Regions from separate parts of the Amycolatopsis sp. NPDC005232 genome, predicted to be linked through region 2. Evidence: riboswitches for the same ligand, from Rfam matches in the RefSeq annotation. Region 2 holds a riboswitch; the other holds the start of a gene.

Region 1 (3,394 bases), on a different contig from region 2:
CCGGCGAGGGCCAGTGCGAACCGGCCGGTTTTCGGCCTGGTCCCGGCTCGCGCATAGCCGACGAGCACGATCGCCACGACAAGCGCGAGTGCGATCGGCCAGCCCAGCGCTGACGTGGAGGTCGGCGCGGGCAGCGGGTCCTGGCTCAGGAACTGCTCACCGCCGATGGCCGTGTCGAAGTAGTCCACGTGCACGCGGTCCATCGGCACCGCGGACAGGTTCACGAACTCGCCCGCGGCAGAACCGGCGCCGGCCGCGAGCCGCACCGCGGCAAGGATCAGCTCGGCGAAGCCCAGCAGCGCGAGCGGAACCCAGAAACCCCAAGATCTCCCCACGCGCCGAGGGTAGCGAGCGGGCTCAGGCGCAGAACGGCGGCAGCTCCCGCGGGTCCCCCACCGGGGCCCAGCGGCCGTCGACCTTCGTGTACTCCCAGCGGGCGCCGCGGGCGACGATCTGGCGCAGCGCGAGCACAACGCGGTCCACGTGCTCCTCGGTGCTGCCCAGGCCGAGGCTCACGCGCACGGCCTGCTGCCCGTCGCGGCCGCATTCGCCGATGAGGCGCTTGGTGGCGACGTGGGCGCAGAACGCGCCGTCGCGCACGCCGATGCCGTACTCGGCCGAGAGGACGGCGGCGAGCCAGCCGGGTTCGAAGCCGTCGACGATGAAGCTCACCGTGCCCACGCGGTCCACCGGCGCGTCGAACAGGCGCAGCTCGGCGCAGCCGGGCACGCCGGCCAGGCCCTTGCGCAGCCGCTCCAGCAGCGTGGCCTCGTGCTCGCCCACGGCGGCCCAGTGCGCGGACAGCTGCTCGCACGCGACGCCGAGCGCGTAGACACCGACAGTGTTCGGCGAGCCGGCCTCGTGCCGCTCGGCACCGGTGTTCCACACCACGGCGTCCTCGGTCACGAGCTTCGTCGCTCCACCGCCGGCGAGGTACGGCTCGGCGGCACGCAGCCAGTCGGACCGGCCGATGAGAGCGCCGGCGCCGAAGGGCGCGTAGAGCTTGTGCCCCGAAAGCGCGACGTAGTCGACGTCCAGCTCCCGCAGGGAAATCCGGCGGTGCGGCGCGAGCTGCGCGGCGTCGAGCGCCACGCGGGCGCCGTGCTTCCTTGCCACGGCGGCGATCTCGGCCACCGGCAGCAGCTCACCGGTCACGTTGGACGCTCCGGTCACCACCACGAGCCGCGGCCCCTCCGGGCAGGCGGCGAGCGCTTCGTCCACAACGGACACCGCGGCCAGCCGCGTGCGCGGCAGCTGCACGCGGCGCACATTCGGGCCCCGCCAAGGCAGCAGAGCCGCGTGGTGCTCGGTGTCGAACACGACCACGGACGTGCGCCGCGGCAGCGAACGCGCCAGCAGGTTGAAGGAATCCGTGGTGTTGCGGGTGAACACGACGGTGTCGGTGGCGCGCGCGTCGACGAACCGGCGCAGGATGTCGCGCGTGCGCTCGTAAAGGCGCGTGGACACCTGCGAAGCGAAGCCCGCGCCGCGGTGCACGCTCGCGTACCAGGGCAGGAACTCGTCGACGGCGGAGCGGACCGCGTCGAGACACGGCGCACTCGCGGCGTGGTCGAGGTTGGCGTAACCGATCTCGCCGCCGGTCACCAGCGGCACCCGCAGCGCCGCCCCCGCGACGCCGGGAATCCCCTGTGCGGCAACAGTTTCGGTGTTTTCAGCGGTACGGTCCAGAGCGAGAGTCATGGCGGTGCCTCCTCGGCAGTCCGGGGGACCCCCGGCGAGGGGCCCGCGCTTGCCCGTCGCACAACACGACCGGCCCGGTCTTCACCCGGGGCACCCCACCGCGGTTGGAGGGTTGCCGGCCAGCAAGCCGGGGCTGAACGCTGGCACTCATGACCTGTTGATGACGGTAACCGATTCCAGGCGTGCGGAGAAAGCCCCGTCCCGTGATCTGAGATGGCGCTCACACGCCGGCGATCACCGCCGCAGGGCGCGGAAAGCTTCCGTCTGCTCGCGGATCGCGCGCTCGGCCGGGAGCCGTTCGATCGAGGAAGCGCCGAAGAAACCGACGATTCCCTCGGTGTGGTCGAGCACGTACTGCGCGTCGGCGGGCTCGGCGATCGGGCCGCCGTGACACAGCACGAGCACGTCCGGGTTCACCCGCTTGGCGGCGTCGTGCATCGCCTGCACACGGGTCACGGCCTCGTCGAGCGTGACGGCAGTGCGCGCGCCGATCGTGCCGCTCGTGGTGAGCCCGAGGTGCGGCACGAGCACGTCGGCGCCCGCGCGGGTCATGTCGGCGGCTTGCTCGGGGTCGAACACGTACGGCGCGGTCAGCAGGTCGCGTTCGCGGGCCAGCGCGACGAGGTCGACCTCCAGGCCGTAGCCCATGCCGGTCTCCTCCAGGTTCTGGCGGAACACGCCGTCGATCAGCCCGACCGTCGGGAAGTTCTGCACGCCGGCGAACCCCATCCGCTTGAGCTCGTCGAGAAACGGGCCCATCAGCCGGAACGGGTCGGTGCCGTTGACACCGGCCAGTACCGGCGTGTCGCGCACGACCGGGAGCACCTCGCGCGCCATGTCCACGACGATGCCGTTGGCGTCGCCGTAGGCCAGCAGCCCGGCGAGCGACCCGCGCCCGGCCATGCGGTAGCGGCCGGAGTTGTAGATGATCAGCAGGTCGATGCCGCCGGCCTCGGCGGCCTTGGCGGACAGGCCGGTGCCCGCGCCGCCGCCGATCACGGGCCCGCCTTCTGCGACCGCCGCGGTGAGCCGGGTCAGCGCTGTTTCGCGGTCCACGTCAGGACTTCCCTTCGCCGATGAGCCGGTGCAGTTCGCTCGCGGCGGCGGCGCCGAACCCGGTGTCGTTGATGGCTTCTTCGCGCCGGGTCACGGTCACCGCGCTGCCGGACAACGCTTCGGTGAGGTGGGCGAACAGCTCAGCGTCGGCCGCCGGGTCGTGGAACGGGCCGTCCGGAACGTCCACAGCGGACACTCCGCCGAGCGGCAGGAACACCGAGACCGGCCCTTGTGCCGCCCGGAGTTTGCGCCCGAGCAGCGTGCCCAGCTCCGCGGATTCCTCCGGCGTGGTCCGCATGAGCGTGACGGTCGGGTTGTGCACCAGCAGGTGCCGGCCCGCGAACCGCTCCGGCACGGTGTCGGCCGGGCCGAAGTTGACCATGTCGAGCGCGCCGACACTGACCACCTGCGCCACGCCCGCTCGCCCCGCCGCCTCCAGCCGGTGCGGACCCGCCGACAGCACCCCGCCGACGAGCTCGTCGGCCAGCTCCGTGGTGGTCAGATCGAGGACACCGGCCACCAGGCCGTCGGACACCAGCTTCTCCATCGCCCGGCCGCCGGAGCCGGTCGCGTGGAACACGAGCACCTCGTAGCCGAGCCGTTCCAGCTCGGCGCGGGCCTCGTCTGCAGCGGGGGT
Region 2 (3,394 bases):
AAGCGCATCACCACCAACGAGAAGGCCCGTCAGCGCAACCTGGCGATCCGCTCCTCGGTGAAGACCGCGATCCGCAAGTTCCGTGAGGCCGCCGACTCCGGCGACAAGACCAAGGCCCTCGAACTCCAGCGCGACGCCGCCCGCAAGCTCGACAAGGCCGTCACCAAGGGCGTCATCCACGCCAACCAGGCCGCCAACAAGAAGTCGGCTCTCGCGAAGCGCGCGAACCAGCTCTGAGCTGATCGCAGCACCCTGCCAGACCTGAAAGGGCCCGGCGACCCACTGGTCGCCGGGCTTTTCCGTGCGTTCTCCTGCTCCCCTGCGAGCAGCGTGCCTGTGCGCTGAGAAACCGCGGCGACGGTCGATCGGCCGGCGGTGGCTGTTGCGAAGTCCGCGCACCCGACCAGCGGTCCCGCCCGGCCATCTCGCAGCGGCTGTGCCTCGGGCCCGATGCCGGTGGCTCGAACCCTGCCCGCCGAGCAGCGTCAGCGTTCACCCTTGGCGGCGACGACCTCGACGACGGCGCGTTCCAGGGCGTAGTCCGCGTCCGCCGCCACACCCTTGACCTCGGCGTTCAGGCGGGCGACCACGCGCATCGCGGTGGCAAGGCCGTCCTGGCCCCAGCCGCGCGACTGGCCCTGCGCCTTGCGGATCTTCCACGGCGGCATGCCCAGCTCACCGGCCATCTGGTTCGGGTTGCCGCGGCCGGCGGCGGACACGCGGGCGATTGTGCGCACCGCGTCCGCGAGGGCGTCGGCAACCAGGACGTGCGGCACGCCCAGCTGCATGGCCCAGCGCAGCGACTCCAGGGCCGCCGCGCGGTCGCCGCCCACAGCCTTCTCCGCCACGGCGAAGCCGGTCACGTCGGCGCGGCCGGTGTGGTAGCGGCGCACGGCCTGCTCGTCGATGGCGCCACCGGTGTCGGCGACGAGCTGCGTCGCCGCGGAGGACAGCTCGCGCAGGTCGGAGCCGACGGTGTCCATCAGCGCCATCACCCCCGCGGCGTCGATCTTGCCGCCGACGCGGCGCACCTCGTTGCGCACGAACGACTCCCGATCGGCGGCCTTCGTGAGCTTCGGGCACTCGGTGATCTCCGCGCCCGCCTTTTTCAGCGCCGCGGGCAGCGCCTTGGCCGCCTTGCTGCGGCCGCCGCCGTTGTGCACGACCACGAGCACGATCCCGTCGGCGGGCGCCTTGAGGTACGCCATCACCGCGTCCGCCAGCTCCTGTGAGATGTCCTGCGCCGAGTCGAGCACGATGACCCGTCCCTCGCTGAACAGAGAGGGACTCACCAGCTCGGCGAGCACGGGCGGTGTGAGTTCGGACACCCGGTTGCGCGTCATCTCGGCCGTCGAGTCCACGGCCCGCGCGGCGTCCAGCGACGAGCGGACAGCCCGCTCGATGAGCAGTTCTTCCTCACCGAGGACGAGGTGGAGCGGCGCGGGTGCGGTGGTCACCCCGCCATCCTCTCACCCGCCCGGCCCCGCGCCCGCTGCGGTGATGTGCGCCGCCACCGTGGCACGAGGTGATCGCCATGTCGTACGGTGTACCCGAGGCAGCGCCCAGCGAGGCGCGCCGACAACTGAAGACCGCTCATCCAGAGGGGCAGAGGGAACGGCCCGAAGAAGCCCCGGCAACCGGCGTACAGCCTGTCTTCCCGAATTTGCGGGATAGCTGACGACCACGGTGCCAATTCCGGCCCGCTTTTGCGGGGCAGATGAGGAAAGGAACCTCGCGATGACCGTTACCCTCGGCACGACCTCCACCAAGAAGACCCTGGACCTCGGTCCGGCCGTCGAACTGGTGTCGAAGGAAGAGGGCCACCGGCAGCCGCTCGCCCCGGAGTTCGTCTCCGCGGAGGACTTCTCGCCGCTCGAGGTCGCCTACGACTTCGGCCGCGTGCGCCGCGAAGACATCGAGGCAGGCCCCAAGAACATCTGGCGCTACAAGAAGCTCCTTCCCGTCCCCTCGACCGTCGAGGAGATCCCGAACACCGAACCCGGCGCCACCCGCCTGGTGAAGGCCGACCGCCTCGCCAAGGCCCTGGGCCTGAAGTCCCTGTGGGTCAAGGACGACACCGGCAACCCCACGCACTCCTTCAAGGACCGCGTGGTCGCCGTCGCGCTGGCCGCGGCCCGCGAGTTCGGCTTCGAGGTCCTCGCGTGTCCCTCGACTGGCAACCTGGCCAACGCGACGGCCGCCGCCGCGGCCCGCGCCGGCTGGCGGTCGGTCGTGCTGATCCCGAAGTCGCTCGAACGCGCCAAGATCCTCACCACCGCCGTCTACGACGGTGACCTGATCGCCGTCGACGGCAACTACGACGACGTCAACCGCCTCGCCACCGAGCTCGCCGGTGAGCACCCGACGTGGGCGTTCGTCAACGTCAACGTGCGCCCCTACTACTCCGAAGGCTCCAAGACGCTCGGCTACGAGGTCGCCGAGCAGCTCGGCTGGCGCCTGCCGGAGCAGATCGTGGTGCCGATCGCGTCGGGCTCGCAGCTGACCAAGGTGGACAAGGGTTTCCGGGAGCTCGGCCAGCTCGGCCTTGTGGAAGCCAGCCCCTACAAGGTGTTCGGCGCGCAGGCCACCGGCTGCTCCCCCGTCTCGGCCGCGTTCCGCGCCGGCCACGACGTGGTCCAGCCCGTGAAGCCCGACACCATCGCCCGCTCGCTCGCGATCGGGAACCCCGCCGACGGCCCCTACGTGCTCGACGTCGTCAACCGCACCGGCGGCGCGATCGAGGACGTGAGCGACGAGGAGGTCGTCGCGGGCATCCAGCTGCTCGCACGCACCGAGGGCATCTTCACCGAGACCGCGGGCGGCGTCACCGTCGCGACCGCCAAGAAGCTCATCGAGGCCGGCAAGATCGACCCCGACGCCGAGACCGTGCTGCTCATCACCGGCGACGGCCTCAAGACGCTCGACGCCCTCGAAGGCCGCATCGGCCCCAAGGCCACCGTGCCGCCGTCGGCCGAAGCCGTGAGCAAGGCCCTCGGCCTCTGACCGCCGGGCCCGCGGGCCGCTCCCCTACCGGGGCGGCCCGCGCGGCTCACCCCGGCGCGCCACCGCCGGCCCGCCGTCGCCGGGCAGCACGGCCGTGTCGCCGTCCACATCGGTCCGCGTCACGAGCACACCCAACGTGCCCAGCACGTCCACTGTGGACTTCGCCGGGTGCCCGTAGCTGTTGCCTGCGCCCACGCTGATCATCGCCGCCCGCGCGCCCACCGCCTCGAGGAACTGAGGCAACGAGTAACGCGAGCCGTGGTGGGGAACTTTCAGCACGTCGGCATGCAGGTCCACCCCCTCGGCCAACAGGTCGGCCTGCGCGGCCAGCTCCACGTCTCCGGTCAGCAGCACCCTCCCCGCGGCCGTGGTCGCGCGGAGCACCACGGAA

What was found. Region 2 has a riboswitch for S-adenosylmethionine ahead of thrC (threonine synthase). Riboswitches for the same ligand answer to the same signal wherever they lie in the genome.
Region 1: linked by a shared signal. The riboswitch ahead of ABZU76_RS16230 (aminotransferase class V-fold PLP-dependent enzyme) and the one ahead of thrC (threonine synthase) in region 2 are both predicted to bind S-adenosylmethionine.

Annotation. Positions count from the first base shown of each region.
Region 1 covers NZ_JBEXHL010000007.1:218,709-222,102, forward strand. The annotation lists gene ABZU76_RS16225 (hypothetical protein) at 1-335, opposite strand, end outside; gene ABZU76_RS16230 (aminotransferase class V-fold PLP-dependent enzyme) at 358-1,701, opposite strand; SAM riboswitch class IV at 1,742-1,856, opposite strand; gene ABZU76_RS16235 (phosphoenolpyruvate hydrolase family protein) at 1,936-2,757, opposite strand; gene ABZU76_RS16240 (Tm-1-like ATP-binding domain-containing protein) at 2,759-3,394, opposite strand, start outside.
Region 2 covers NZ_JBEXHL010000014.1:146,517-149,910, reverse strand. The annotation lists gene rpsT (30S ribosomal protein S20) at 1-237, shown strand, start outside; gene holA (DNA polymerase III subunit delta) at 486-1,457, opposite strand; SAM riboswitch class I at 1,591-1,724, shown strand; gene thrC (threonine synthase) at 1,738-3,003, shown strand; gene ABZU76_RS26185 (ComEC/Rec2 family competence protein) at 3,028-3,394, opposite strand, start outside.